DNA from 4 places in the Streptomyces sp. V4I23 genome. Region 4 is predicted to be linked to each of the others. Evidence: riboswitches for the same ligand, from Rfam matches in the RefSeq annotation. Region 4 holds a riboswitch; each other region holds the start of a gene.

Region 1 (7,368 bases), 5.7 Mb from region 4:
GCATGCCATGAACCGTCCTGCCGCCCGCTACGTCCTGCCCGAGTTCACCGAGCGCACCAGCTCGGGCACCCGCACCCTCGACCCGTACTCGAAGCTGCTCGACGAGCGGATCGTCTTTCTCGGTACCGCCGTCGACGACACCGCCGCGAACGACGTCGTCGCCCAGCTGCTGCACCTCGAGTACGCGGCCCCCGATCAGGACATCTGCCTGTACATCAACTCCCCCGGCGGCTCCATCAGCGCCATGACCGCGATCTACGACACCCTGCAGATCATCACCTGCGACATCGCCACCACCTGCCTGGGCCAGGCCGCTTCGACAGCCGCCTTGCTGCTCGCCGCGGGCACCCCGGGCAAGCGGTCGGCGCTGCCCGGCGCACGTGTCGTCGTCCAGCAGCCCGCCGTGGAGGAGCCGTTGCGCGGCCAGCCGTCCGATCTTGAGATCCACGCCGCCGAGTTGCTGCGCCTGCGGGAGCAGCTGGCGGCCATGCTCGTACGCCACACCGGACAGGGCGCCGAGCGCATCGCGGCCGATCTGGAGCGGGACAGGATCTTCGACGCCGAGGCAGCGAAGGGATACGGCCTGGTGGACCACGTCATCGGGAGCCGCAAAGCCTCGCCGGCCGGGGCGAGGTGAGCGAGGGATGCTGCTCCCGGAGCTGCCACCGCTTCCCGGGCTGACCCGCGCGGAGGCGGAGTTGATCGACAGGTATCTCGAAGTGGTCGATCTGCTGGGGCGGATCAATCCGTCCCGGGTCACCCACACCTACGGCGCGCTGCGCGCCGCTCAGGCACTGGTCGGGCGGGCGACCGCCCTGAAGGACGCCCTGACGCTGATGCACCTGCGCGGGGAGAACGAGGTCTACGCGGACACGCTCGCCGAGGCGCTGCGGATTCTCGACGGGGAACGCAGAGCGAACCGGGTGACCATGCCCCCGGTTTCGACGAGTTGACGGTCGATCCGCTGCTTTCCGCCAAGGGGGCCGCGGCTTTCGTACCCCGTTCGGTGGAGTTTCGGCGACGTTGTTCCGTGCCGCAGGAGTTGCGCCACGCACACCACCGATTTGGCGGAGTCGAACGGCTTCCGCGCTGGTACGACCATGATTCCGCGTCAGGCGAGGCGACCGCCAACATCCCTGTCCACCCGAACAGATCAGTCGTGATTGGCTTCACAAAAGCCGTTTCAACTCGGAAATCGGACATCCATGAGTGACGATCGCTGGGACGACAAGCCCCCGCCACCTTGACGGGGCGGTCCGGGCGGACGCTGAATCCTGCCGCCGCACCGGACGACTGGTCGACAGAAGTGCATCGGCAGGAGTGGAGGACCCGAGCAGCACGGGGTGACCGGTGATCCCGGTAGGCCCCTTGGGGTGAAGCCGCTTCGGCGGCCGGGCGTCTTCGCCAGTCCGAACCCGACAGGTCACCCTTCACAGGCGGCTGACGAAGGGTTGCGCATGACTGCGCAGATGCATGTCCCGTTCCTGCTCACACGTGCGGGCGCCGTATCGGCACTGACCATCGCCGCCGTCGGCGGCACGCTCCTCGCTCCCGGCACCGCCCCCGAGGCCCACGCGATCACCAGCTACGCGAGCAAGGCACTCAAGGTCGCGGCATCGAAGAAGGGGTCGCCGTACAGATTCGGCGCCGTAGGCCCGCACCGCTTCGACTGTTCCGGGCTGACGCAGTACTCGTACAAGAAGGCCGGCAAGAAGCTGCCGCGCACCGCTCAGCAGCAGTACAACCGTACGCGCCATGTCTCCGCCTCCCAACGAAAACGCGGTGACCTGGTCTTCTTCCATTCCGGCGGCTACGTCTACCACGTGGGCATCTACGCCGGCCGAGGGCGGATCTGGCATTCGCCGAAGACGGGCGACGTCGTGCGGCTGGCCAAGATCTGGACCAGGGGCGTCTCGTACGGCCGGGTGCGCTGACGGCCCGCCTTCCGGCTGCCCCGCCTTTCCGGCTCCCCGGCGGCGGCCCCGCGCCTGAGAATCGTCCGCACCCACCATGGTGCGACGGACCGGTGCCGGTCAGTGTGCCAGCGGCTGGACCAGCAGGGTCGCGCCGAGCGTGGTGAGCGCGCCGCCCGTGACTCCTTCCACGGCACGCGTGGTGCGCGGCCTGCGCAGCCACCGGCCCAGCCGGTCCACCAGGAGGGCCACCGCCGGGAACCAGATCAGCGCCAGGAGGACGACGATCGCGGCCAGCAGCAGGGTGCGCGGCAGCACCGCCGCGCCGTCGGGCACGAACTGCGGCAGCAGGCTCAGGAACAGCACCGGCGCCTTCGGGTTGAGGACGTTGGTGAGGAAGCCCTGCCGCAGGCCGCGCCCGACGCCGTGGGAGGGCGCGGCGCCGTCGGGGGCGGCGGGCCCTTCGAGCGGGCGCAGCGCGGAGCGCACAGCGCGCAGGCCCAGCCACAGCACGTAGATCCCGCCGGCGATCTGCAGCGTCCGGTAGAGCACGGGCACCGCCACCAGCACCGCGGCGAGTCCCGCCACGGCCAGCGCGGTGTGCACCAGCAGCCCGCCCGCCACACCGACCGCGCAGGCGACGCCCGCGCGGCGCGAGGCGAGCGCACTGCGTACCACCACGGTGAAGTCGGCACCCGGCATGGCGACCATGCCCGCGGCGACACCGGTGAAAGCGATCAGGTGTGCGTCCATGCCCTCCAGCCTGCCGTCTCAGTGCCTTCAGCGTGTATGGGGAATATCCTGGGTCAGCCAAAAGCAATGCTTAAGGGGTGCGATGTACGACCCGACCCGGCTGGCCGCCCTGGTCGCTGTCGCGGAGGCCGGTTCCATCACCCGCGCCGCGGCCCGCCTGGGTTACACCGCCCCGGCGCTCTCCCAGCAGCTGGCCAAGCTGGAGCGCGAGGCCGGAGCGCCTCTGCTCGTGCGCCACCACCGCGGGGCGCGGCTCACGGCCGCGGGTGAGCTGCTCGCGGAGCGGGCGCGCCGGGTGCTGGACGAGATGGACCGGGCGCGGCACGAGCTGGCCCGGCTGTCGGGGCTCGCGGGCGGCCGGCTGCGGGTGGCCACCTTCACCACGGTCGGCATCCACCTGCTGCCCCCGGTGCTGAGCGCCTTCCGGCGCGCCCATCCGGATGTGGACCTGACCGTCGCCGAGTACGAACCCCCGGATGGGGTCACGGCAGTGGCGCGCGGCGCCATGGATCTCGCGCTGACGCATGCCTACGAGCCCGCCGATCCGGCGCCGCCCCCGCCGGGGGTGGTCGTGGAAACGCTGCTGGTCGAGGAGCTGGTGCTCATCACCGCTCCCGGGCACGCCCTGGCGGGCGGATCGGGGCGGCTGCCGGTGAGCGCACTCGCCGGGCAGCCGCTGATCAGCAGCGCTCCGGCGCATCCGCCGCGCAAGGGAGTGGAGGGTGCGCTGGCCGAGGCGGGGGCGACGCCGGCCGTGGTGTGCGAGTCGCCCGGTTACGCGCTGGTGTGCGCCCTGGTGACCGCGGGGATAGGGGTGGCGGTGGTGCCGGAGATGGTGGCGGCGATGTCCGCCACGCCGCTGCAGGTACGGCAGTTGGAGCCGGCGGCCTTCCGCCGCACGATCTCTGTGGCGCACCGGGGAGAGGAGTCGGGGCCGGCGGCGCAGTCGCTGCGGGCTCTCCTGCGGAGCTCGTTCGGACGGGCGGGTCAACAGGGCACTGCGGCCAGGGTGTGGTGAACCCGGGCGCGGATCAGCCCTTCACGGGTACGGTCCACGGCAGGGCGATCCACACGGTCTTGCCGCCCTCCTCGGTGGGTGTCACGGAGAGCCGCCCGCCGTACTGCGCGGTGAGACTGCGGATGATGACCATCCCCCGGCCGTTGTCCTGTCGGACGGCGGCGGGCAGCCGGCGCGGCCAGCGCGGGTGGCTGTCGGTGACGCCGATGCACAGTCGCTCGTCCCGTTCGAGGCGCACGTCGACGGTGAAGGTGGGCGACTGGCCGAAGGTGTGCTGCACTGCGTTGGTCGCCAGTTCGGAGACGATCAGCCGCAGGGTGTCGACGGCGTCGGTGCCGTCCGGCAGACCCCATCCGCAGACGACATCGGTGACATATCTCCGGGCGGCGGAGACCGATGCCGGATCGCTGGGCAGAGTGACGGATGCTTCTTGACGGTCTGCCATGGCGACGCTGTCCCTTTCCCACCGGGCCGGGCTCCGACTCGTAGCGGATGACACGCGAGGACGGCCACGGATTGCGCTTCGGCGTCAGACTGCCACTTGTCGTCAGGCCGGTGCGGCAATCCACCAAGATACGTGCATATCTGTCGCTCAAAGCGGTGAAGTCTGCGACGAGAGACCGTATTTGGGGACGGACCGCACGCTCCGGACCGGCTGTTCTCAGCCCCGCGGCGCGGAGGCGATGATCGTCGCGACGGCCGTGTCGACCTGCCGGGCGGTCAGATCGGCGCGGGCGGTGAGCCGGATGCGCGAGATGCCGTCCGGCACCGACGGGGGCCGGAAGCAGCCCACGACCAGACCTGCCGTCCGGCAGTCCGCCGCCCAGCGCAGCGCCGCCTCCGGGGAGGGCGCCTGCACGGACACGACGGCCGCGTCCGGCCGCGCGGCGGTCAGTCCCGCGTCCGTGAGCCGCCGGTGCAGCACGGCCGCTACCTCCCGCGCCCGGCCGGCGAGCTCCGGTTCGCGGCGCAGCACCCCGACGGCGGCGAGCGCGCCGCCCGCCGCGGCCGGTGCGAGTCCGGTGTCGAAGATGAAGGTCCTGGCCGTGTTGACCAGGTGCGCGATCACCCGCGCCGGGCCGAGGACCGCGCCGCCCTGGCTGCCGAGGGACTTGGAGAGGGTGAGGGTGGCGACGACTCCGGTCGCGCCGGCCAGTCCGGCGGCGTCGAGCGCGCCCCGGCCGCCGTCGCCGAGGACGCCGAGGCCGTGGGCGTCGTCGACGAGCAGGGCCGCGCCGTGTTCGCGACAGGCTGCCGCGAAGGCGGGCAGCGGCGCGGCGTCGCCGTCGACGGAGAACACCGAGTCGGTGACGACGAGGGCGCGGCGGTCCGGGTGGGCGCCGAGGGTCTTGCGTACGGCGTCGGGGTCGGCGTGCGGGACGACCGCGGTCTCGGCACGGGCGAGCCGGCAGCCGTCGACGATGGAGGCGTGGTTGCCCGCGTCGGACACGACGAGGGCGTCGCGTCCGCCGAGGGCGGTGACGGCGGCGAGGTTGGCCGCGTAGCCGGAGGACAGGACGAGGGCAGCCTCGAAACCGCAGAACGCGGCGAGTTCGCGTTCCAGCTCGGCGTGGAGCGCGGTGGTGCCGGTGACCAGGCGGGAGCCGGTGGCGCCCGCGCCCCAGCGGCGGGCGGCGTCGGCGGCCCCGGCGGTGACCTCGGGCCGGCGGGTCAGTCCCAGGTAGTCGTTGCTCGCCAGATCGAGCAGGGGCGAGTCGGCGGCGCGTGGCCGGAGCGTGCGCACGAGGCCCGCACGCTCGCGACGGCGCGCCTCGTCGTCGATCCAGTCGAAAGGATCCTGAGTGGCCTGCGGCATGAGGGGTCCGGTCCTTTTGTAGGCAGCGCACAGACCTTAACCGCGTGCGGGCCGGGTGCGGATGTGGCCATGCACACACCTCAATCCGCCGCTGTTGTGGGGTTCCTCCTTGGCCCGGGCGGCTGCCGTGGGTAAGGATCAGCGCCATGGACCTGCTGAACACCCTGGTGGAGAAGGGGCTGCGGCGCGAGCTGCCGACCCGTGAAGAAGCGCTCGCCGTACTGGCGACCTCCGACGACGATCTGCTCGATGTGGTGGCCGCGGCCGGCAAGGTGCGCCGCCAGTGGTTCGGACGGCGGGTGAAGCTCAACTATCTGGTCAACCTGAAGTCCGGCCTGTGCCCCGAGGACTGCTCGTACTGCTCGCAGCGGCTCGGGTCGAAGGCGGAGATCCTCAAGTACACCTGGCTGAAGCCGGACGAGGCGTCCCGGGCCGCGGCCGCCGGCGTCGCGGGCGGCGCCAAGCGGGTCTGCCTGGTGGCGAGCGGGCGCGGCCCGACGGACCGGGACGTAGACCGGGTGTCGAAGACGATCGAGGCGATCAAGGAGGAGAACGAGGGCGTCGAGGTGTGCGCGTGTCTCGGTCTGCTCTCCGACGGCCAGGCCGAACGGCTCCGCGAGGCGGGCGCCGACGCGTACAACCACAACCTGAACACGTCCGAGGGGACGTACGGGGACATCACGACCACGCACACCTACGCGGACCGCGTGGACACGGTGAACAAGGCGCACGCCGCGGGCCTGTCCGCGTGCTCCGGTCTGATCGCCGGCATGGGCGAGAGCGACGAGGACCTGGTGGACGTGGTCTTCGCCCTGCGCGAGCTGGACCCGGACTCGGTGCCGGTGAACTTCCTGATCCCCTTCGAGGGCACCCCGCTCGCCAAGGAGTGGAACCTGACCCCGCAGCGGGCGCTGCGCATCCTGGCGATGGTGCGCTTCGTCTGCCCCGACGTCGAGGTGCGTCTCGCGGGCGGGCGCGAGGTCCATCTGCGCACGCTGCAGCCGCTCGCGCTGCACCTGGCCAACTCCGTCTTCCTCGGCGACTACCTGACCAGCGAGGGCCAGGCGGGCAAGGCCGACCTGGAGATGATCGCGGACGCCGGCTTCGAGGTGGAGGGCACCGACACGACGACCCTGCCCGAGCACCGCGGGGCGGTCGGCGGCTGCGGTTCGGTGTGCGGCGACGACGAGGGCTCGGGCGGCTGCCACGACGCGTCCGCCGCGGCGGAGGCGGAGGCCGCTCCGTCGGAGGTCCCGGCGGCCCGTACGGACCTGGTCGCCGTGCGCCGCCGCGGCGCCGGGACGGACCTCGCGCCCAATGCGTGAGTTCACGCCCGGCGAGCTGCGTGCCCTGGACCGCGCCCACGTCTGGCACCCGTACGGTCCGATGCCCGGCCGGGAGGAGCCGCTGGTCGTCGAGTCCGCGGCCGGGGTGCGGCTCAGGCTGGCCGAAGAGATCCACGGGCAGCGCGAGTTGATCGACGGCATGTCGTCGTGGTGGTCGGCCGTGCACGGCTACAACCACCCCGTCCTCAACGAGGCGGCGACGGCGCAGCTGGGCCGCATGAGCCATGTGATGTTCGGCGGGCTCACGCACGAGCCCGCCGTACGGCTGGCGGCCCGGCTGGTGGAGATCACGCCGGAGCCTCTGCGGCATGTCTTCCTGTCCGACTCGGGCTCGGTGTCGGTCGAGGTCGCGGTGAAGATGTGCCTGCAGTACTGGCGCTCGGTGGGCCGCCCGGCCAAGCAGCGGCTGCTGACCTGGCGCGGCGGCTACCACGGCGACACGTGGCAGCCGATGTCGGTGTGCGACCCCGAGGGCGGCATGCACGGTCTGTGGCAGGGCGTGCTGCCCCGGCAGCTCTTCGC
Region 2 (7,368 bases), 500 kb from region 4:
TGCGAGGCCGCGTAGAAGTGGAACGTGTACATGATGTTGGCCGCGTCGACCGGGTTGTTCATGACCTCGCTCTCGTTCGAACCCTCCGAGACGCCGAGCGAGGACCATGCGCGGGTGCCGACGAGGATCGGGGTGTCCGGGTCGTTCTGCCGGATGACGGGGACGAGCTGCTCGGCGTAGTTCTTGATCGTGGACCAGCTCACGCCGCTGGGCTCGTTGGCGATTTCGAACAGCAGGTTGTTCTTGCTGCGGTGGCGCTGGGCGATCTCGGTGAAGAACGTCTTGGCGCGGGCGAGGTTGTGGTTCGGGTCGCCGGGGCTGAGCATGTGCCAGTCGACGATCGCGTACATGCCGCGTGCGGTGGCCTGCTCGATGATCGAGTGGACCTTGTCGGTGAAGCCGCGGGGGTCGGTCTCGTAGCCGCCTTCCTGGATGTACATGGAGATGCGCAGGACGTCGGCGTTCCAGTCGGTGGCCAGGGCGCCCAGGGATCCGGTGGTGACGCACTGGCTGTACCACTGCAGGCCGTGGGTGCTCATACCGCGCAGCTGGACGGGCTTTCCGTACTGGTTGCACAGCTTGGTGCCGCACACCCTCAGCTGTCCGTTGACGGCGACGGGCGTGCCGGCGGAGGTGGGTGGGGTGTCGACGGCGAGGTGGTCGACGTTGGGTCCGCCGTTGGCGGTGGTGGCGGTCGCCCTGATGGTGTTGGCGCCGGCCCTGAGGTCGGCCGTGACGGTGACCGTCGACCAGGAGGTCCACGAGCCGGTCCCGTTGAAGGCGCGCTCGTCGGCGGCGAGGGCGCCGTTGACGGAGATGTCCATCGGCCGGTTCGCGGTGGTGCCGTTGGCGTAGCGCAGGATCAGGGTCGCCCGGCCGGCCTGTGCGGCGTTGACCGTCCACTGGACGTAACCGCCGCTGACATTGTCGTAGTTGACGAAGCCGGTGCCGGTGTAGCCGGTGTGGTCGGACTCCACGAGCCCGCGCGAGACGGTCGCGTTCTCGGCCTCGTGGGTGACGGCCGCCGCGGCGGCGAGGGGTTCGGGGACGGGGGCTGCGGGCGCCGGGGGCGCGGCGGTCAGGGCGAGCGTCAGTGCGGTGCCGATCACGCCGAGGGCGGTGAGCGGGTGTTTCCAGAGCCGTGCCGGTCTCATGGGGGTCTCCGTTGGCTGGGCGGAAGGGCCGGGACAGAACCGGTGCGTCATGCATGCCGATTGGAAGGAAACTTTCCTAACCGAGAGGGATAGCAGGGGTGGCCGCCGATCGGCAAGGGCCCTGACGGCAGGAGCCCGTCCGCCAGCGGAGCGGCGCGCCGCTCGCGAGCCGTGCCCTTGCCAGGCGGTGGCAGGGCATGTTGATCTGCTTCCTGCTCCCGTAGCGAAGGTGGTTTCCATGGCCCTGTTCGATCTCCCGCTCGAGGAACTGCGCAGGTACCGCAGCGCCTCCGCCGCACCGGCGGACTTCGACGCGTTCTGGACGAAGACGCTGGAGGAGGCCCGCACCCACGCCCTCGGCGCGCGCTTCGAGCCCGTCACGACCGGCCTGACGTCGGTGGAGGTCCACGACGTGACCTTCGCCGGATTCGGGGGCCACCCGGTGAAGGGCTGGCTCGTGCTGCCCGCCGGGACCGCCGAACCGGTGCCGGTGGTCGTGGAGTTCCTCGGCTACGGCGGCGGACGCGGACTGCCGCACACCCATCTGCTGTGGGCGTCGGCGGGTCTCGCGCACTTCGTCATGGACACCCGCGGACAGGGCAGCGGCTGGGCGAACGGCAGCACAGCGGACCCGGTGGGCAGCGGGCCCGCCTTCCCCGGCTACCTCACGAGGGGCATCGAGGACCCGCACGAGTTCTACTACCGGCGGGTGTTCACCGACGCCGTACGCGCGGTCGAGGCGGCGCGCTCGCATCCGCTGACGGACGCCTCCAGGACGGCGGCCGTCGGCGCGAGCCAGGGCGGCGGCATCGCGCTCGCGGTGGGCGGCCTGGTGCCGGACCTCGCGGCCGTCGCCCCGGACGTGCCGTTCCTGTGCGACTTTCCGCGCGCCACGACACTCACCGACCGCGACCCCTACCGGGAGGTCGGCAACTACCTGCGGACCCATCGCGGCCGAAGCGAGCAGGCGGCGCGCACCCTCGCGTACTTCGACGGGGTCCACTTCGCGGCGCGAGGGCGTGCTCCGGCGCTCTTCTCGGCGGCGCTGGAGGACCAGACGTGCCCGCCGTCGACGGTGTTCGCCGCCTTCAACGCCTATGCCCACGAGGAGAAGCGGATCGAGGTCTACGACTTCAACGACCACGAGGGCGGTGGCCCGCACCAGGAGGCCGCCCAACTCGCCTGGCTGCCCGGCACGTTGAGGCGGTGACGGGACGGGGCCGCAGGTGATGGCCGTCTTGACCGGACCGGATAGCCTCCCTAACGTGCCGTAGAAAGCGCTTGCCCCAGCGGCCGCCCGCGTGCCCGTACTCCCCGAGGAGGCCCGAGATGAACCCTCCCGGTGCAGCCGCCGTGTACGACGGCCTGCCCGGCGGGATCGGCGTGTCCCGCCTGCGCGTGTACGACTGGCCGTCGGCGGACGGGCTGCGCGGCGGAACGCCCCACCTGCACCTGACCTGTTCGGAGGGGTACGCCGTGACCGGAGGGCGCGGCGCGGTGCAGACGCTGACCGCCTCCGGGTTCGAGGAGACGCCGCTCGCTCCCGGCGCCCTGGTCTGGTTCACGCCCGGCACGATCCATCGGCTGGTCAACGAGGGCGATCTGACGATCGTCGTCCTCATGCAGAACTGCGGTCTGCCGGAGGCCGGTGACGCGGTGCTCACCCTGCCGCCGCCGTACCTGGCCGACGCGGCCCGCTACCGGGCGACCGTCGCCCTGCCCGCGACCGCCTGCGAGGAGGAGCTCGCCACGGCCGCCCGGCGCCGCCGCGACCTGGCGATCGAGGGCTTCACCGCGCTGCGCGCGGCGGCCGCGGCCGGGGACCCGGAGCCGCTGGCCGCGTTCCACCGGGCGGCGGCCGCCCTGGTGCGCCCGCTCGCGGACCGCTGGCGCGAGCGGTGGCTGACGGGCGCCGCGGCCGCGTCGGCCGCCACCGGCACGCAGTTGGCGCGCCTGGAACGGGGCGACGCCCGCTACCTCGCGGACGCCGTCGTACGGGCGGAACGGCCCGCGGCACGCGGCCGGTTCGGCATGTGCGGCCGCCTCGACGTGTATGACGCAGGGCCCGCGGACGTACCCGACGCGCGGCCCGCATGAGGCGCACCGGCGGTCGCGCCCGGCCCGGGCCGCCCGCTACGCGGCCGGAGGCGCCGGTGCGGCGAGGAAGCGGTGCAGTGAGGTCTTCAGCGCGGCGACGAACGCCTCGCGGGTCGCCTCGTCGACAAGGTCCAGGGACAGGTACGGATTGAGGTCCTCGAGCTCGACGAGCAGCAGTCCGACGTCGCGGGTGCGGCAGGCGTCGACGCGCTGGATGCCGTGGTCGACGGTGTTCCAGGCGATGAAGCGCCGGGCGAAGTCGAGGTCGGCCGCGGTGGGTTCGTACGGCTCCAGGTCCCAGCGGCGGGCGGGGTCGGGGGCGTGGAGGGCGTACTGGAAGGTGTCGTCGACGAAGTAGAAGGAGACCTCGTAGAGGAAGTCGACGCGCGGCTGTATCAGCACGTCGCCGCGTACGAGGCCGGGGAGCTGCTCGGCGCCTGCGAAGTGGAGGCCGATGGAGTCGGCGCCGGCCCTGGGCTTGACCGCGTACGCGTCGGAGGCGGGCAGCAGGCCGAGGTCGTCGAGCCGGTCCACCGTGGGGATGACCGGGTACCCGGCCCTGGTGAGGTCCAGCAGGTACTGCTTGCCCGCCATGTCGCCGCGTGCGGTCAGCGGGTTGTAGATCCGGGCGCCGGTCCTTATCGCCTTCTCGCGGAAGGCGTCGTACGCGTCCTGGTAGTGCAGGACGGGCCCGCTGTTGCGCACCACGACGCCGTCGAAGCCGTCCATCAGCGCGGCCGCGTCCGCCGGGTGGGCGAGGGCGAGGTCGAAGTCCTCGCGCAGCCGTGAGGACAGGTGGATGTCCTCGTCGCAGTACCGCCGCCCCTTGGCCGGGTAGGCGAGGTCGGTGACGTACAGCAGGCGGGGCCTGGCGGACACGGGGCGGCTCCTGAGTTCGGTTGACCGCAAAACTACCCGGGTCCGGTCACAGGCGGTGCAGCAGGACCTCGGTCAGCACGCCGTCCGCCGCCCGCGCGGTCATGTACGTGTGGTGGGGCTGTCGCCTGCGGTCGGTCGGGGAGCCGGGGTTGAGGAGCCGCAGGCCGCCGGGGGCCGTGGTGTCCCACGGGATGTGGCTGTGGCCGAAGACCAGCACGTCGAGGTCCGGGAACCTCTCGGCGCAGCGCCGCTCGCGCCCGGCGGCGGGGCCCGTCTCGTGCACCACGCCGAACCGGAGACCGCCGAGCTCCGCGCGGGCCACCTCCGGGAGCCGGGCGCGCAACGCTTCGCCGTCGTTGTTGCCGTACACGGCGAGGAGGCGGGCGGAGCGGTCCTCAAGGAGGTCGAGGGTCGCGGTGTCGACCCAGTCGCCGGCGTGGATCACCACGTCGGCCTCCTCGACACGGGCCATCACCTCGTCGGGCAGGCGGCGGGCGCGGCGGGGCACATGAGTGTCGGAGATCAGCAGCAGTCGCATGCCTCCAACCTTCCCGCTGCCGGCGCCGGGCGGGCACACGGCCGCGCCGGGCGCCGCACTGACGTGATGTCAGAACAGGCGCCCGGCGCGATTCCGTCTGCAATCGAAGCCGCGAATTGCGGGGCTACGGTCAGTACGGGCCGTTCACGTTGTCGATGGAGCCGTACCTGGCGGCGGCGTAGTTGCACGCGGCGGTGATGTTCGCGACCGGGTCGTAGCTGTCGAACGGCGTGCCGGGCACGTGGTAGGCCCGGAACGTGGGGTCGATCACCTGGAGAAGGCCCTTGGAGGGCGTTCCGTTCACCGCGTTGATGTCCCAGTTGTTGATCGCCCGCGGATTTCCGGAGGACTCGCGCATGATGTTCCGGTGGATTCCCTCGTAAGTTCCGGGAATTCCGTGCTTGGCCATGATGTCGAGCGATTCCTTGATCCAGCCGTCGAGATCGTTGGAATACGTCTTGGCCTTGGCGGGCTTCGCGGCCGGGGCCTTCTTCGCCGCCAGGGCGGTGCGGGCCTCGGAGCGGTCGGCGCGGCCGGCGTCGGCGGCGCGGTCCGCAGGCTTGGCCTTGGCGCCGATGGTCAGCTTCAGGCCGGGGCGGATCAGCGCCGGGTCGGCGCCGATGTTCCGGCGGTTGTCGTTGTAGAGCTTCTTCCAGCCGCCGCTGACGGAGTGCTCCTCGGCGATCTTCGACAGGGAGTCGCCCGCGACGACGGTGTACGTCACGGGGGCCTTCTTCGCCGCGGCGGGCGCCGTGACGGCGGTCTTCGCGGTCGCGGCCTGGGCCGGCTGCGCGGCGGCGGTGGTCGCGCCGAACAGCGGCAGGGCGAGCGCGGCGCCGCCCGTGCCCGCGGCGACGAAGCCGCGGATGAGTCGGCCGGACTTCGGACGGCGGTGGTGCTTACCCTTTGCAGGCATGACGCATTCCTCTCCGTCGCCTGCGAGGTGAGCTGTCGGGTTCGGGCTGGAGATGCCCGGTCGCATGGTCGGTGCGACTTCACCCCGAGCCGTTCCGGTTTCCGGATCGGCGGCTTACCTGGGTCCCCCGCTCCTGCCGAACGTGAGTGCGTGGTCGGATTCCCGGACGGCGGCAGGATTCGGCGGTCCATCCGGATTGCGGTGACCGTAAGCGAGAGCAGCCCGGCGGAACAAGCCCTGAATTCACAACCGCAATGCGAGACCGGAGAAAAGAGACGGAAATGACCTTCCTCATTTTCTGTCGGGAACTCAACTTTCCTTCCACGCAAGGCGTCTGCGACGCCTGCCCGACATCCCGGGCATTCCGTCACGTGACCGACGTCACGAAACAGGCAACAAGGAAAAGCAGTCGCACACTTCATACGCAAACGGACATACCGGCAATGAAAGAGAAACGCCCCATACCGGAAAGTCCGACGCTCTATTGAGTGCCAATAGTCCGTTTTCTTCTGTATGTAATGGCATCGCCCGCTTCGGGTACTCGGGCGTGGTGGCCGGACGCGCGGCGCCGCCCGTACGACGGCCGCAGGCCGCCCACCGGAGAGCAACGCGGGAGGACACGATGCGCGCACTGACATGGCAGGGCCGGCGGGACGTCCGGATCGAGACCGTCCCCGATCCCCGCATCACCGAGCCGAAGGATGTGATCGTCCGGGTGACGTCCACCGGCATCTGCGGTTCGGATCTTCACCTCTACGAGGTCCTGGGCCCGTACCTCGATCCCGGCGACATCCTCGGCCACGAGCCCATGGGCGTCGTGGAGGAGACCGGTCCCGAGGTGACGGCCCTCTCGGCCGGCGACCGCGTCGTCGTGCCGTTCAACGTCTCGTGCGGTGAGTGCTTCATGTGCGCCCAGGGCCTCCACTCGCAGTGCGAGACGACCCAGGTGCGGGACCGCGGCATGGGCGCGTCGCTGTTCGGCTACACGAAGCTGTACGGGCAGGTGCCCGGCGGGCAGGCCGAGTACCTGCGGGTGCCCTTCGGCGACACACTGCCGGTCAAGGTGCCCGAGGGGCCGCCGGACGAGCGTTTCGTCTACCTCTCGGACGTGCTGCCGACGGCGTGGCAGGCCGTGGAGTACGCGGACGTACCGCCCGGCGGGTCGCTGACCGTGCTCGGCCTCGGACCGATCGGCGACATGGCCTGCCGCGTGGCCCTGCACCGGGGCGCCGGACTCGTCATCGGCGTCGACCTCGTCCCCGAGCGTCTCGACCGGGCCGAGGCGCGTGGGGTGACGGTCCTCGACCTGCGCGAGCACGACGAGGTCGCCGACGCGGTCCGCGACCTGACGGACGGCCGCGGCTCGGACGCGGTCATCGACGCCGTGGGGATGGAGGCCCACGGCGCACCGGTCGCCAAGGCGGGGCAGTGGGCGACCGGTCTGCTGCCCGGACGCGTGGCCCGGCGCGTCATGGAGCATGTCGGCGTGGACCGGCTGGAGGCGTTCTACACGGCCATCGACGCGGTACGGCGCGGTGGCACGATCTCCCTGGTCGGGGTCTACGGCGGCATGGCGGATCCCGTGCCGATGCTCACCCTGTTCGACAAGCAGATCCAGCTCCGTATGGGGCAGGCCAATGTCCGGCGCTGGGTGGACGACATCCTTCCGCTGCTGACGGACGCCGATCCGCTCGGCGTCGAGGGCTTCGCCACGCACACGTTGCCGCTGGAGAAGGGCCCCGAGGCGTACGCGACGTTCCAGGCCAAGGCCGACGGCATGGTCA
Region 3 (7,368 bases), 930 kb from region 4:
CGGGCCAGCGCTGTGCGGAAGTCCGCCGGCGTGGCCTCGGTCGTGAGGTCGAGCGGCGGCAGCGGGCGCAGCCCCTCGGTGAGGCAGGCGTCGTACGCGAGGAGCCCGAGAGACTCGGAGTTGCCGAGGATCGCGACTCTCGGCCCGGCCGGCAGGGGCTGGCCCGCGAGCAGCAGCCCCGCGTCGATCAGCTCGGTCACGGTGTCGACGCGGATCACGCCCGCCTGACGCATCAGCGCGCCGACCGTCGCGTCCGGCATCCGCGTCACCGGCACCGCGTGCCCGGGCGGCGCGCTGCCGCTGTGCCGCGCGCCCTTGACGACGACGACCGGCTTGACCGCCGCCGTGCGCCGGGCGAGCCGGGTGAATTTGCGCGGATTGCCGAGGGACTCGAGGTAGAGCAGGGCGACGTCGGTGCCCGGGTCCTCGTACCAGTACTGGAGGAAGTCGTTGCCCGAGACGTCCGCGCGGTTGCCGGACGAGATGAACGACGACAGCCCCGCGCCGCGCCGGTGCAGACCCGCGAGCAGCGCGATGCCGATCGCGCCGGACTGGGTGAACAGGCCGATGCGCCCGGGCGCGGGGGACTCGGGGGCGAGGGAGGCGTTGAGCCGGACGGTGTCCGCGGTGTTGATGATGCCGAAGGCGTTCGGCCCGATGATCCGCATGCCGTACGAGCGGGCCTGGCGCACCAGTTCGCGCTGGCGCTCCCGGCCGGCCGCGCCGCTCTCGGCGTATCCGGCGCTCAGGACCACCAGGCCCTGGACGCCGTGCTCGCCGCAGTCGGCGACCACCTCGGTCACCCGCTCGGCGGGGACGGCGACGATCGCGAGGTCGACGGGCTCCCCGACCTCGCCGACCGAGCGGACGGCCGGAACGCCCTCCACCTCGGTGCGCCCCTCGGGGAAGGCGCGGTTCACCGCGTACACCCGGCCGGTGAAGCCGGCGCCCAGGAGGTTGCGCAGGGTGGTGCGGCCGACGCCGCCGGGCCGGCGGCCCACGCCGATCACCGCGATCGAGCCCGGCGCGAGGAGGCGCTGCACGGAACGGGCCTCGGCCCGCTGCTCGCGACCGCGCTGCACGGCGAGGGACTCCTCGGTCGGCTCGAGGTCGAGGGTGAGGTGGACGGAGCCGTCCTCGAAGCTGCGCTTCTGGGTGTACCCGGCGTCCCTGAACACCTTGATCATCTTGTTGTTGGCGGGCAGGACCTCGGCCGCGAACCGCCGGATGCCGCGCTCCCGCGCCACGGCGGCGATGTGCTCCAGCAGGGCGGAGGCGATCCCGCGCCCCTGGTGGGCGTCCTGGACGAGGAAGGCGACCTCGGCCTCGTCGGCGGGAGCGCTGGCCGGGCGGCCCTGTGCGTTGATCCGGTCGTAGCGGACGGTCGCGACGAACTCGCCCCCGACCGTCATCGCGAGCCCCACCCGGTCCACGTAGTCGTGGTGGGTGAAACGGTGGACGTCCTTGTCGGACAGGCGGGGGTAGGGCGCGAAGAAGCGGTAGTACTTCGACTCGTCGGAGACCTGCTCGTAGAAGCTGACGAGCCGGTCGGCGTCCTCGGTGGTGATGGGCCTGATGCGCGCGGTGCCGCCGTCGCGCAGCACCACGTCTGCTTCCCAGTGATCGGGGTAGGCGTGCTCCGACGAGGTCTGCATGGGCCAAGCGTACGGCCCAGTCACGGGTCGCGTGGGTGGTTGTGGACAGGCACCCTGAGAGGGCTCCGCGGGGCCCGTGACCACCATCCGGACGCCGACGGAAGCACGCCGGAGCGCATGAGAGACTGGTCTAGACAACTCGTTGAGACTCGAAGGGCAACACCATGGCTGAGCGTCGCGTCAATGTCGGCTGGGCCGAGGGCCTTCACGCCCGCCCCGCTTCCATCTTCGTTCGTGCCGCGACGGCCGCCGGCGTTCCGGTGACGATCGCCAAGGCCGATGGCAATCCCGTCAACGCCGCCTCCATGCTGGCCGTGCTGGGCCTCGGCGCGCAGGGCGGCGAGGAGATCGTGCTGGCTTCCGACGCGGACGGCGCCGACGCCGCGCTGGACCGCCTGGCCAAGCTTGTGGCCGAGGGCCTCGACGAGCTGCCCGAGACGGTCTGACCCTCCGACGCGATTCCGGCACTCCGGCCCGTCCGGCGGGCGCGCGAGAACCACGGCGAAGCCGCGGCGTTCCACGACTGAGGAACCCGCGGCTTTATCCGTTCCTGCTCCGTCTCGGCACAAAAGAATTCCGGCGAGCCGAAAGCAGGGCCCCGAGAAGACTCTCGAATAAACCCTTCTTGTATACGGCTCGATTGTTAATTACGGACGCTCGCAATGTTTACGGAATGTTGCGAAGTCCTCACCCGGTCCGGGCGTCGCAGCCGGTGCGCGGCCGCCGCCTTTTCCACGTGGAGTGCCGTGAGGGCCCGAGCCCTTTCCACGTCCCCGCGCGCCACCGCGTCCACGATCGCGCCGTGCTCGGCCCAGGACTCGACGGGCACGGCCGGCTGGTCGACGGCGTACATCCAGGCGATCTTGTGCCGCAGCTGGGTCAGCAGGGCCGTCAGCCCCGGACTGCCGCAGGCCTGCGCGAGCGTCTCGTGGAACCAGGCGCCCAGGGAGCGCAGGTCCTCGCCCTGCCCGCGGCGTGCTCTCTCCTGACCGAGCCTCACCAGGCCGCGCAGCACCTTGAGATGGGCCTCGGTGCGCCGCTGGGCGGCACGCGCGGCGCCGAGCGGCTCCAGCAGCATGCGGATCTCCAGCAGGTCGGCCGCCTCCTGCTCGGTGGGCTCGGCGACGTGCGCGCCGGCATGGCGGCGGGTGACGACGAAGCCCTCCGACTCCAGGGTCCGCAGGGCCTCGCGGACCGGGACGCGGGAGACCCCGTAGCGGCGCGCGAGGTTCTCCTCGGTGAGCCGGCTGCCCCGCTCGAACACACCGGAGACGATGTCGTCGCGGATCGCTGTGCATACAGAGTGCGCGGGAATGCGCATGTCCGAACCTCCGCTTTGATCCGCGCGAAACGCAGCCGATTGACTCGTGTCCGGTGACTCTATTCCAGTCCACGGGATTTTCCGATGGCCGACCGGAATCCATGGATATCTTTTGGCCGGAAACGACGTAATACGATCCCCGCGTCGCGCGTCGCCGGACCGCCGGAGACGGCCCGCGGCGCGAGAAACCTGCCGTCGGACACACCCGAGGCCCACGGCTCACATCCGGCCACAGGCAGAGGGACGGCCGCGGAGACCGCAGCACAGCCGCCCCCGGCAGCGCCAGAAACCGGCCGTGGGACACAGCCAGGGCCGCCAGGGATCCCGCCGACCGGGCCGGCGGGACCGCCTCGCGGTCGGGACGAGCGGTGCCGGACGCCGAGCGCGGTCGGCGGCAGGGGCGTCCGCCGAGCGGTACGCGGCGTGCAGCCGAACGCACCGGCGGCGGACGGTGAGGCTGCCGGGCGTCGGAGGCACCGTCGCCGAAGCGCGAAGACCCCCGGCGTACGCCGGGGGTCTTCGCGAGGACGCCGGGTCAGACGCTTACGCCGCGGGCGCGCAGATACGCGATCGGGTTCATGTCGGAGCCGTACTCCGGCGAGGTCCGGGCCTCGAAGTGGAGGTGCGGTCCGGTCGAGTTGCCGGTCGAGCCCGCGAGGCCGATCTGCTGGCCGGGCATCACCCGCTGGCCGACCGAGACATTGATCGACGACAGGTGGCCGTACTGGGTGTACGTGCCGTCGTTCATGCGCAGCACGATGTTGTTGCCGTACGCGCCGCCCCAGCCGGCCTCGACGACGGTGCCGGCGCCCACGGCCACGACCGACGTGCCGGACGCGGCGCGGAAGTCGACGCCGGAGTGGCTGCCGGAGGACCACAGGGACCCGCCGGCCTGGTAACCGGTGGTCACGAACGAGCCGGCGACGGGCAGCCGGAAGGAGTTCAGGCGGCGGCGCTCGGCCTCACGGGCGGCGCGCTCCTTGGCCTCGCGGGCCTCCTTCGCGCGCGCCTCGGCCTTGCGCTTCGCCTCGGCCTCGGCCTTCGCCTTCGCCCGGGCCTTGGCGGCCGCCTCGGCGGCCTCCTGCTTCTGGGCGGCGGCCTGGTCGGCGATCTCGTCGGCGATGGACCCCATGGAGACGATCTGGGTGAGGCCGGTGTCCTCGACCGAGGGCTCGGCGTCGGCGGCGAGCGCCGGGGAGGCGAGGCTTCCGATGACGCCGGTGGTGGCCAGAGTCGCGACGCCGGCGATGTTCCGGCTCCTGCGCGTCAGACGGCTCGGGGCACGGTGCTTCCCGGTGGCACGGGTGAACGCCATGAAAAGGCTGGTCCTTTCCTTCCTTCTCGCCTACCGGGTTAGCTGACGGGTTCGGAGCAGGAAGGTCTCCTACGGGCCCCTCCGCGCGGGCGAAGGCGTCCGATTCACCCCAGGGGACTGGGTCCCCGGCTCCCCGGGCTCGCGCCTGAAGGGGACTCGGCGATGACTGTCCGATGCCGCGGGTGCGGCGTGATCCAGGCGGACAGCCGGACCGACGCTAGGCAGGTCATCCGTCGATCACCAAACGGACAGCGCCTTTTGTAGCGCATGCCACAGGGCAGACAGGCCATCTCCCCAACAAGCCGGACATAGCACGGAACCCCGGCATACGACTCGAAGCCGGGGTTCCGTTTGGATGCATCGCACCCGTTCTGTGCGCCTCTTCTGATGCGCGGCTTTCGATCAGCCGCTGACGACGGTCACTTCACCGATCCCGAGCGCCCTGACCGGGGCCTCGATCTGCGCCGCGTCGCCGACCAGCACCGTGACCAGACGGTCCACGGGGAACGCGCTGACCACAGCCGCGGTCGCCTCCACCGTGCCCGTCGCGGCCAGGCGGGCGTACAACTGCGCCTGGTAGTCGTCCGGGAGGTGCTGCTCGACCTGGTCGGCGAGCGTGGCCGCGACCGACGCCGCGGTCTCGTACTTCAGGGGGGCGACGCCGACCAGGTTCTGCACGGCGACGTCGCGCTCGGCGTCGGTGAGCCCCTCCGCCGCCAGCGTGCGCAGCACCGTCCACAGGTCCTGCAGCGCGGGGCCGGTGTTCGGCGTGTCCACGGAACCGCTGATGGCCAGCATCGAAGCACCCGAGCCGTCCGGGGCGGACAGCAGCACCTGGCCGAAGGCCCGTACGCCGTAGGTGTAGCCCTTCTCCTCGCGCAGGACGCGGTCGAGCCGGGAGGTCAGCGTGCCGCCCAGGCAGTACGTGCCGAGCACCTGGGCGGGCCAGACGCTGTCGTGGCGGTCGGGGCCGGTACGGCCGATCAGCAGCTGCGTCTGAACGGCGCCGGGGCGGTCGACGATGAACACCCGGCCGGTGTCGTCGGCCGTGATCGCCGGCACGGGCCGGGTGGGCGCCTTGTCGCCCGTCCAGGCCCCGAGGGTCTCGGCGAGGACCGCGTCCACATCGATCCCGGAGAGGTCGCCGACGATCACGACGGTCGACGTGGACGGCCGAACGTGCGCCTCGTAGAAGGCCCGTACGGCCGCGGAGTCGATCCTCGCCACCGTCTCCTCGGTGCCCTGGCGCGGCCGGGACACCCGCAGGGACGACGGGAAGAGCTCCTTGGAGAGCTGCTTGGCCGCGCGGCGGGCCGGGTTGGCCATCTCGTGCGGGATCTCGTCGAGGCGGTTGCGGACGAGCCGGTCGACCTCGCCCGCCGCGAAGGCGGGGGCGCGCAGGGCGTCGGCGAGCAGACCGAGCCCCTTGGGCAGCCGGGATGCGGGGACCTCCAGCGAGACACGGACACCGGGGTGGTCGGCGAGCGAGTCGAGCGTGGCGCCGCAGCGCTCCAGCTCGGCGGCGAAGTCCTCGGCGCTGTGCTTGTCAGTGCCCTCCGAAAAGGCGCGGGCCATGATCGTGGCGACGCCGTCGAGGCCCTCGGGCTCCGCCTCCAGGGGCGCGCCGAGGAGGATCTCCACGGCAACGACCTTCTGGCCGGGGCGGTCGCAGCGCAGCACGGTCAGCCCGTTGTCCAGGGTGCCGCGCTCGGGGGCCGGGAAGGCCCAGGGCCGGGCGGTGCCGGGGGTGGGCTGCGAGTGGAAGTCCATGGTCACGGCAGCGTCGCTCACTGGTCCGCCCCCTTGTGCTCGTCGTTCTCGTCGGCCGCCGCGGCCTCGTCGCTGATGTCGCTGTCGTCGGCGGAGATGGGCTCGTAGACCAGGACGGCCCTGTTGCGCGGGTGCAGCCTGGCCTCGGCGACCGCCTGCACCTCCTCGGCGGTGACGTCGAGGACGCGCTGTACGGCGGTCAGCGCCAGCTGCGGGTCGCCGAACAGGACGGCGTAACGGCACAGTTCGTCGGCACGGCCGGCAACGGTGCCGAGGCGGTCGAGCCATTCGCGCTCGAGCTGGGCCTGGGCGCGCTCCATCTCCTCGGGCGTCGGGCCCTCGGCCGCGAACCGCGCGAGCTCCTCGTCGACGGCGGCCTCGATCTGCGGAACCTCGACGCCGCCGGAGGTCTTGACGTCCAGCCAGCCGAGCGACGGGGCACCGGCCAGGCGCAGCAGCCCGAACCCGGCGGCCACGGCCGTCTGGTCGCGGCGCACCAGGCGGTTGTGCAGCCGCGAGGACTCGCCGCCGCCGAGGACGGTGAGCGCCAGGTCGGCGGCGTCGCACTCGCGGGTGCCGTCGTGCGGGAGGCGGTAGGCGGCCATCAGGGCGCGGGCGGGGACCTCCTCGACGATCTCCTCGCGCAGCTGCTCGCCGATGACGTCCGGCAGGGTGCCGTCGCGCGGGGGCTGCTTGCCGTCGTGGGACGGGATGGAGCCGAAGTACTTCTCGATCCATGCGAGCGTCTGCTGCGGATCGATGTCCCCGACGACCGACAGCACCGCGTTGTTCGGCGCGTAGTAGGTGCGGAAGAAGGCGCGGGCGTCCTCGAGGGTCGCCGCGTCGAGGTCGGCCATCGAGCCGATCGGCGTGTGGTGGTACGGGTGGCCCTCGGGGTAGGCGAGGGCGGTCAGCCTCTCGAACGCCGTGCCGTACGGCACGTTGTCGTAGCGCTGGCGGCGCTCGTTCTTGACGACGTCGCGCTGGTTCTCCATCGACTCGTCGTCGAGCGCGGCCAGCAGCGAGCCCATGCGGTCGGCCTCCAGCCAGAGCGCCAGCTCCAGCTGGTGGGCGGGCATGGTCTCGAAGTAGTTGGTGCGCTCGAAGCTGGTCGTGCCGTTCAGCGAGCCGCCGGCGCCCTGGACGAGCTCGAAGTGGCCGTTCCCCTTCACCTGGGCCGAGCCCTGGAACATGAGGTGCTCGAAGAGGTGGGCGAGTCCTGTACGGCCCTTGACCTCGTGACGGGAGCCGACGTCGTACCAGAGGCAGACCGCGGCGACCGGGGTCAGGTGGTCCTCCGAGAGCAC
Region 4 (7,368 bases):
TGTCACCACCAACTCGACCTTCTTCAACACCGACACCCCTCAGACCGTCATCGAGGTCCTGAACTACCTCAACGACGACCTCGAGGTCGACGAGATGATGATCTCGCCCGCGTACGCCTACGAGAAGGCGCCCGACCAGGAGCACTTCCTCGGTGTCGAGCAGACGCGTGAGCTGTTCAGGAAGGCGTTCGCCGGCGGCAACCGGCGGCGCTGGCGGCTCAACCACTCCCCGCTCTTCCTCGACTTCCTCGAAGGCAAGGCCGACTTCCCCTGCACGGCCTGGGCCATCCCCAACTACTCGCTGTTCGGCTGGCAGCGCCCCTGCTACCTGATGAGCGACGGTTACGTCCCCACCTACCGCGAGCTCATCGAGGACACCGACTGGAGCAAGTACGGACGGGGCAAGGATCCGCGCTGCGCCAACTGCATGGCGCACTGCGGCTACGAACCGACCGCCGTGCTCGCCACCATGGGTTCGCTCAAGGAATCCCTGCGCGCCGCCCGCGAGACGGTCAGCGGCAGCCGGTGATCCCACGGCGGCGGCGAGCGGCGGTCCGCCGGACCGGCCCGCCGCGGCCCGGAGCCGTCCAGCATGTGAAGGGGGCAGACATGTCGATCCGCGAACACATCCGGGGGCCTCGGGACCTCACGGCGCTCACCGGGCCCGACCTCGGTCCGGCGCCCGCCATGGCAGCCCAGGGCCGGCCTGCCGAGGGCCCAGGCAAGGAGAACTGAGTGATGACCGAGGCGTCCGAGGGCTTCGACCTGGCGACACTGCTGGCCAGGCGCGGGGCCGAACGCTACGAGCTGCACGCCCGTCACCTCAACCACCAGCTTCCGCGCATGCTGCACACCATCGGCTTCGACAAGATCTACGAGCGGGCCGAGGGCGCGTATTTCTGGGACGCCGACGGACACGAGTACCTGGACATGCTCGCCGGGTTCGGCGTCATGGGCCTCGGGCGTCACCATCCGGTCGTACGCAAGGCCCTGCACGATGTGCTCGACGCCTCACTGCCGGACCTCACCCGCTTCGACTGCGCTCCGCTGCCGGGCCTGCTGGCGGAGAAGCTGCTCGCCCACACCCCGCACCTGGACCGCGTGTTCTTCGGCAACAGCGGAACGGAGGCGGTGGAGACGGCGCTGAAGTTCGCCCGGTACGCCACCGGCCGGCCGCGGATGCTCTACTGCACGCACGCCTTCCACGGGCTGACCACGGGGGCCCTCTCGGTCAACGGCGAGCCCGGATTCCGGCAGGGCTTCGAGCCGCTGCTGCCCGACTCGGCGATCGAGCTCGGTGATCTGGACGCCCTGGAGCGCGAGTTGCGGAGCGGCGACGTCGCTGGTCTGATCGTCGAGCCCATCCAGGGCAAGGGGGTGCTGCCGAGCCCGCCGGGATTCCTGCGGGCCGCACAGGAGCTGCTGCACCGGCACAAGGCGCTGCTGATCGCCGACGAGGTGCAGACGGGCATCGGGCGCACCGGCGACTTCTACGCCTTCCAGTACGAGGCGGGCGTCGAGCCCGACATGATCTGCCTCGCCAAGGCCCTGTCCGGCGGCTACATCCCCGTGGGGGCGACGCTCGCCAAGGACTGGATCTTCAAGAAGGTCTACTCGTCCATGGACCGAGTGCTGGCGCACTCCGCCAGCTTCGGATGCAACGCCCAGGCGATGGCCGCGGGCCTCGCCGTCCTGTCGGTGCTGGAGGACGAGCAGGTCGTGGCGAACGCCCGGGTGACGGGCGAGCTGCTGCGGGCGCGGCTGGCGGCGCTCGTGGACCGCTACGAGCTGATGCGGGAGGTCCGCGGCCGCGGCCTGATGATCGGGATCGAGTTCGGGCGCCCGGAGTCGATGCGGCTGCGCAGCCGGTGGGCCATGCTGCAGGCGGCCCGGAAGGGACTGTTCGCGCAGATGGTCGTGGTCCCGCTGCTGCAGCGGCACCGGATCCTCACTCAGGTCTCCGGCGACCACATGGAAGTGATCAAGCTGATCCCGCCGCTGATCATCGGCGCGCGCGAGGTGGACCGGTTCGTGGCGGCGTTCACGGCTGTCATGGACGACGCCCACAACGGCGGCGCCCTGATGTGGGACTTCGGCAGGACACTGGTCAAGCAGGCCGTGGCCAACCGCTGAGCGCACCCCCGGTGGCCCTTTGCCTGAGAGGCAAGAAACTTGCCTCATGGGCAAGAGCCTGGCGCAATGGTCGCATGACCACTTCCGCCGCACCGACGGGGGAGGGGATCCATCACGTCGCGCCGCGGCTGCGCGAGCTGCGCCGTCGGCGCGGGCTGACCCTCGAGGCCGCCGCCCAGCGCGCCGGGCTGTCCCCGGCCCATCTGTCCCGGCTCGAGACCGGGAACCGGCAGCCCTCGCTGCCGATGCTTCTCGCCCTTGCCAGGATCTACGGTACGACGGTCGCCGAGGTCCTCGGCGAGCTTCCGCCCGAGCGCGAGCCGGTCATCCGGGCCGGCCGCCGGGAACCGGCGTCCGCCGACGGCTGGACGTACCACCAGGTCGGCGCTCCCGGCCGGGCCATGCAGGCCCTGCGGGTGGTCGTCCCGTACGGAGCCCAGGGCGATCTGATCAGGGTGCATCCCGGCGAGGAGTGGCTGTACGTCCTCGGTGGACGGCTCCGTCTCGGCCTCGGGGACGCCGTCCACGAGCTGGCGCCCGGGGACAGCGCGCATTTCGACTCGCTCACGCCGCACCGCATCGCGGCCGCCACGCCCGAGGGCGCGGAGCTGCTCTTCATGCACACCCTGCTGCAGAGTCCCGATCCGCACCCGCACGTCTGACCCCGGAGGTTGTGATGACGCCCACATGGGACCCCCTGGACAAGCCCCTGCCGGACACGCCCGAGAACAGGCGTGAGGACCGCTTCCCGCGCGGCCTGGTCATCCGGCTGTTCGCCTACCTCGTGGCGGGGCACCTCGTCGCCGCGTTCCTCTACCTGCTGTTCCTCGTGGGCGGTCAGAACCAGTAGGGGGCCCTGACCCCGGGCTCAGCCCTCCTCGACGAGCCGTTCGCGCAGCCGCTCACGGGTCGTCGCGGAGAGCCCGAGCCCCTTCGAGAGGTACTGCTCGGTGCCGCCCCACGTCTCGTCGATCGTCTCGAACGCGGCGGACAGATAGGTGGCGCGGGCGTCGAACAGCGGGCTCAGCAGCTCCATGACCTGCGCCGACATGGCCTCGGGGGAGTCGTCGCCGCGCTTGATCTTGTAGCGGCGGTGCGGGTCGTTCGACTTCAGGTAGTCCGCCTCGATCGCCTCGCGCTCCACGCCGACGGCGAGCAGGGTCACCGCGATCGACAGGCCGGCGCGGTCCTTGCCGGCCGCGCAGTGCATCAGCGCCGGGACGCTGTCCTCGGCCAGTGCGTGCAGGACGCGGCTGTGCTCGGCGGTCCGCTCCTTGACGATCATCCGGTAGGAGGCGATCATCCGGGCGGCGCCCTTGCCGTCGTCCAGGATCGACTTCAGCTGGTCGAGGTTGCCGTCCCGGACCATCTTCCAGAACTCCGCGCCGTCGGCCGGGTCGCTCAGCGGGAGATTCACGTTCCGCACGCCCGGGAGCTCGACGTCCGGGCCTTCCAGCCGCTGGTCCGCCGCATTGCGGAAGTCGAAGATCGTGTGCAGCCCGAGGGACGCGAGGAAGGCGGCGTCGTCCTCGGTGGCGTGCGCGAGGTGCCCGCTGCGGTAGAGCCTGCCGTGCCGCACGCGCCCGCCGTCCACGGTCGGCAGTCCGCCCACGTCCCGGAAGTTTCGCACTCCGGCCAGCCGGGGTTCGGTCGACGGGGCCTGCGGCAGCTGCTGCGTCACGTGGACTCCTTCAGGCGACGGCCGTCGGCGCCGGTCGCCGACGATGGCGGGATCCGACGATACGGCACAGGTTCATCGGGCAATCATGTCGGTCGTGATGCGTTCCGCGTCCGCGGGCGTGGCGGAACCGGCCGCCCCGGCACCGTCATGAGGGCCGGGGCCCGCGGGCGCACCCGCGCATGACGCATCCGCGCACGACGCATCCGCGCACGACGCACCCGGGCTCCGCGTGAATGGCAGGCGCCGTGATCGAAAACCGGTGAGTGTGGCGGCCCGGCCCGATTCCCTTTGCGTGAAAGGGGCCTGCTGTCATTCGCGTGGTGTTTCTCCGGGATGCGGCTTGGCTGAATTCAGGGTGACCGGAAGCGGGCGGTGAGGGGCTCCGTCACCGGCCGCGCGGCGACAGGGGACGAAGTCGGGCGTTGCGGACGGCGCTTGGTGTGCAAGTGCACGCTTAGGCGATTATTTGTGTCTTCTGTCCGAATTGAGCCTTTGCGGATAACGTGCCCCGTCTGTGGGGTAGATGGGGCACGGCTCGTGAGCAGGATCATATTCGTGACGGAACGTGCCTGCTTTCCCCCACTCAATTCCGTGGTCAGCAAGGGAATTGACTGTCACTCGTCCACGGAGGGTGACGAGTGGGGCGGCCCGGAAATCGCGACCGGGAAAGCCGGGGGAAATTCGCGGCTTGTTCCGCCCGGTGGACTCGCCTACGGTCACGCTCAATCCGGACGGACCGCCTAATCCTGCCGCCGACCGGACTTCGAACCCACCCACGCGTGGCAGGAGCGGGGGACCCAGGTAGTACGCCGTATCCGGAGAATTCGGACGGCTCGGGGTTAATTCGCGCAACCAGCGCGAACGGGCATCTCCAGCCCGAACCCGACAGCTCACCTCGCAGGCGCCGGAGAGGAATGCGCCATGCCCGGAAAGGGTAAGCACCGCCGTCCCAAGGTCAACCCCCTCACTCGCGGCCTCGTCGCCGCCGGTACGGGCAGCGCCGCCATAGCCCTGCCGCTGCTCGGCGCAACCGGCGCCAACGCCGCGACCCCCGCCGCCGCTCCCCAGGAGGCCGCTCCGGCCTCGGTCGCCGCGGCCGCTCCGGCCGCGGCGAAGGCCCCGAAGACGTACACCGTCGTCGCCGGCGACTACCTTGCCAAGATCGCCGACGAGCAGAACGTCCGCGGCGGCTGGAAGAAGCTCTACAACGACAACCGCCGTGCCATCGGTGCGGACCCGGCGCTGATCCACCCGGGTCTTGAACTGACCATCAACGCGAAGTCGAAGGCGAAGAAGGACCCGGAGCCGCGCTCCGAGTCCACGTCCCGGTCCTCGCGCGACGCCTCGCGGGCCGCGGCCCCCGCCGCCGCGGCTCCCGCCGCAAAGGCCCCCGCCGAGAAGGCCGCCCCGGCGTCCTCCGGCTGGACCGCCCCCGTCGGCGGCGGTGTCTCCACGCCGTACCGCGCGTCCGGTGCCATGTGGTCCAGTGGCTACCACACCGGCGTCGACTTCATCGCCGGCAGCGGCACGAGCGTGAAGTCCGTCGGTCCGGGCACCGTCGTCTCGGCCGGCTGGAGCGGCTCGTACGGCAACGAGGTCGTCATCCAGCACGGCGACGGCACGTACTCGCAGTACGCCCACCTCTCGTCCCTGTCCGTCTCCAGCGGTCAGAGCGTTGCGGGCGGCGAGCAGATCGGTCTGTCCGGTTCCACCGGCAACTCCACCGGTCCGCACCTGCACTTCGAGATCCGTACCAGCCCGTCGTACGGATCGGACATCGACCCGCTGGCCTACCTGCGCCAGCACGGCGTCTCCATCTGACGTACACCGGCGGCCCGTTGGGCCGCCGGCCGCGCATCCCTCGTTCCGTCCGGCGGCGGAGCGGGGGATTCCGCGTATTCCGGCTTGACGGAAACTTGACAGGTGGCATAGATCACCTCTCGTCAACCCCTCCTTACGGTCGCGTAGGTCACATCCGTAAAGGAAAGATGTGCTCCCGTGGCAGACGATTCGAGAACAGAGAACACGGGTGCATTCGGGTCGTACGCGGCGATCGGTGACAGCTTCACCGAGGGCGTGGGAGACCCCGGTCCCGACGGGACGTACGTCGGCTGGGCGGACCGGTTCGCGGTGCTGCTCGCCGACCTGACGCCGGAGCACACCTTCCGGTACGCCAACCTCGCCGTACGCGGCCGCCTCCTCGACCAGATCGTCGACGAGCAGGTCCCGAGGGCCAAGGAACTCGCCCCCGACCTGGTGACGTTCTGCGCGGGAGGCAACGACATCATCCGGCCGGGCAGCGACCCGGACGACGTGGCCGAGCGGCTCGAGCGGGCCGTCGCCGACCTCAAGAGCTCGGTCGGCACGGTCATGGTGACCACCGGCTTCGACACCCGGGACGTGCCGGTCCTGCGTCATCTGCGCGGAAAGATCGCCACGTACACCGCGCACGTGCGGGCCATCGCCGACCGCCACGACTGCCCCGTCCTCGACCTGTGGTCGCTCAAGTCCGTTCAGGACCGGCGTGCGTGGGACGCGGACCGGCTGCACCTGTCACCCGAGGGCCACACCCGCGTCGCCCTGCGCGCCGCCCAGGTGCTCGGTCTCGACGTGCCCGCCGACCCGGACCAGCCCTGGCCGCCGCTCCCGCCGCGCGGTGCCTTCGAGGTGCGGCGCGACGACATCCAGTGGGCGCGCGAGTACCTGGTGCCGTGGATCGGCCGGCGACTGCGGGGCGAGAGCTCCGGCGACCATGTGGCGGCCAAGCGCCCGGACCTCCTGCCGCTCTGAGCCGAGGCGGCACGGTGCCCGGGGCACGCGCCCCGGGCGCCGACGCCCCGGCTAGCGGGACGCCGTGAGCGCCTCGCGGTCCACTCCCAGCTCGCGGGCCAGCGCCTCGTCCGTCCACTGCAGCATCGCCGCACGGGTCAGCGACCCCGCGTACGACGTCATCTGCACGGCGAGCCCGTCGAGGAACGCCGTCAGACGCCAGGCCGCGGCCGCCGGGTCCTCGCACGGGAACTCCCCGGCCTCCGCGCCCTCCGCGATCACCTCGGCCAGCGCCGCCTTCCACTGCTGGTCGAGGGCGCGGGCGACCTCGCGCAGGGTCGGATCGCGCAGGGAGGCGGCCCAGGCGTCGATCCACAGCCGCCAGCCCTTGGCCTGGCCGGTCGGGGCGTACCAGCGGACGGCCGTCCGCAGCCGGCGCAGCGCGGAGGTGCGCCGCCCGAGGATTTTGCGCAGGTGGGCCAGGTCGGCGTCGGCGGCATGCGTGAACGCCGCGGCGACCAGCTGTTCCTTGGACGAGAAGTGGTAGAGCACCAGGGCGCTGGAGACGCCGAGGGACGAGGCGACATCGGCGATCCGCACGGCCGCCACGCCCCGCTGCTCGATCTGCTCGACAGCCGCGTTCAGCAGTTCCTCACGCCGCTCCGACACGTTCAACCGAATCCTGGCCACGGCGTCACCCTACACAGCCGATCTTGGGCGGGATCCCCTTCCTGCCGAGGCGGAAGGGGATCCGGCGGTCCGGGCTCAGGCCGCCGTTCCGGTGG

What was found. Region 4 has a riboswitch for cyclic di-AMP ahead of QFZ82_RS07225 (M23 family metallopeptidase). Riboswitches for the same ligand answer to the same signal wherever they lie in the genome.
Region 1: it holds a riboswitch for cyclic di-AMP, as region 4 does, so the genes downstream of both, QFZ82_RS33595 (C40 family peptidase) here and QFZ82_RS07225 (M23 family metallopeptidase) in region 4, are expected to answer to the same signal.
Region 2: it holds a riboswitch for cyclic di-AMP, as region 4 does, so the genes downstream of both, QFZ82_RS05130 (LysM peptidoglycan-binding domain-containing protein) here and QFZ82_RS07225 (M23 family metallopeptidase) in region 4, are expected to answer to the same signal.
Region 3: it holds a riboswitch for cyclic di-AMP, as region 4 does, so the genes downstream of both, QFZ82_RS11415 (M23 family metallopeptidase) here and QFZ82_RS07225 (M23 family metallopeptidase) in region 4, are expected to answer to the same signal.

What each region holds. Positions count from the first base shown of each region.
Region 1 covers NZ_JAUSZW010000004.1:6,857,717-6,865,084, reverse strand. Annotated here, with positions in the region: gene QFZ82_RS33605 (ATP-dependent Clp protease proteolytic subunit) at 8-637, shown strand; gene QFZ82_RS33600 (hypothetical protein) at 645-953, shown strand; cyclic di-AMP (ydaO/yuaA leader) riboswitch at 1,256-1,454, shown strand; gene QFZ82_RS33595 (C40 family peptidase) at 1,458-1,934, shown strand; gene QFZ82_RS33590 (LysE family translocator) at 2,034-2,666, opposite strand; gene QFZ82_RS33585 (LysR family transcriptional regulator) at 2,749-3,684, shown strand; gene QFZ82_RS33580 (ATP-binding protein) at 3,698-4,129, opposite strand; gene QFZ82_RS33575 (8-amino-7-oxononanoate synthase) at 4,346-5,500, opposite strand; gene bioB (biotin synthase BioB) at 5,647-6,825, shown strand; gene QFZ82_RS33565 (adenosylmethionine--8-amino-7-oxononanoate transaminase) at 6,818-7,368, shown strand, end outside.
Region 2 covers NZ_JAUSZW010000004.1:617,453-624,820, forward strand. Annotated here, with positions in the region: gene QFZ82_RS05105 (cellulase family glycosylhydrolase) at 1-1,394, opposite strand, end outside; gene QFZ82_RS05110 (acetylxylan esterase) at 1,393-2,364, shown strand; gene QFZ82_RS05115 (cupin) at 2,484-3,251, shown strand; gene QFZ82_RS05120 (hypothetical protein) at 3,288-4,130, opposite strand; gene QFZ82_RS05125 (metallophosphoesterase) at 4,177-4,668, opposite strand; gene QFZ82_RS05130 (LysM peptidoglycan-binding domain-containing protein) at 4,799-5,584, opposite strand; cyclic di-AMP (ydaO/yuaA leader) riboswitch at 5,589-5,779, opposite strand; gene QFZ82_RS05135 (zinc-dependent alcohol dehydrogenase) at 6,207-7,368, shown strand, end outside.
Region 3 covers NZ_JAUSZW010000004.1:2,046,245-2,053,612, forward strand. Annotated here, with positions in the region: gene QFZ82_RS11400 (GNAT family N-acetyltransferase) at 1-1,655, opposite strand, end outside; gene QFZ82_RS11405 (HPr family phosphocarrier protein) at 1,820-2,101, shown strand; gene QFZ82_RS11410 (GntR family transcriptional regulator) at 2,299-2,976, opposite strand; gene QFZ82_RS11415 (M23 family metallopeptidase) at 3,512-4,291, opposite strand; cyclic di-AMP (ydaO/yuaA leader) riboswitch at 4,305-4,463, opposite strand; gene QFZ82_RS11420 (M16 family metallopeptidase) at 4,694-6,061, opposite strand; gene QFZ82_RS11425 (pitrilysin family protein) at 6,079-7,368, opposite strand, start outside.
Region 4 covers NZ_JAUSZW010000004.1:1,112,927-1,120,294, reverse strand. Annotated here, with positions in the region: gene hpnH (adenosyl-hopene transferase HpnH) at 1-529, shown strand, start outside; gene QFZ82_RS07250 (hypothetical protein) at 610-735, shown strand; gene QFZ82_RS07245 (aspartate aminotransferase family protein) at 739-2,133, shown strand; gene QFZ82_RS07240 (helix-turn-helix domain-containing protein) at 2,208-2,795, shown strand; gene QFZ82_RS07235 (DUF6126 family protein) at 2,810-2,983, shown strand; gene QFZ82_RS07230 (tyrosine-protein phosphatase) at 3,002-3,814, opposite strand; cyclic di-AMP (ydaO/yuaA leader) riboswitch at 4,575-4,731, shown strand; gene QFZ82_RS07225 (M23 family metallopeptidase) at 4,736-5,635, shown strand; gene QFZ82_RS07220 (SGNH/GDSL hydrolase family protein) at 5,813-6,604, shown strand; gene QFZ82_RS07215 (TetR/AcrR family transcriptional regulator) at 6,656-7,273, opposite strand; gene QFZ82_RS07210 (hypothetical protein) at 7,349-7,368, opposite strand, start outside.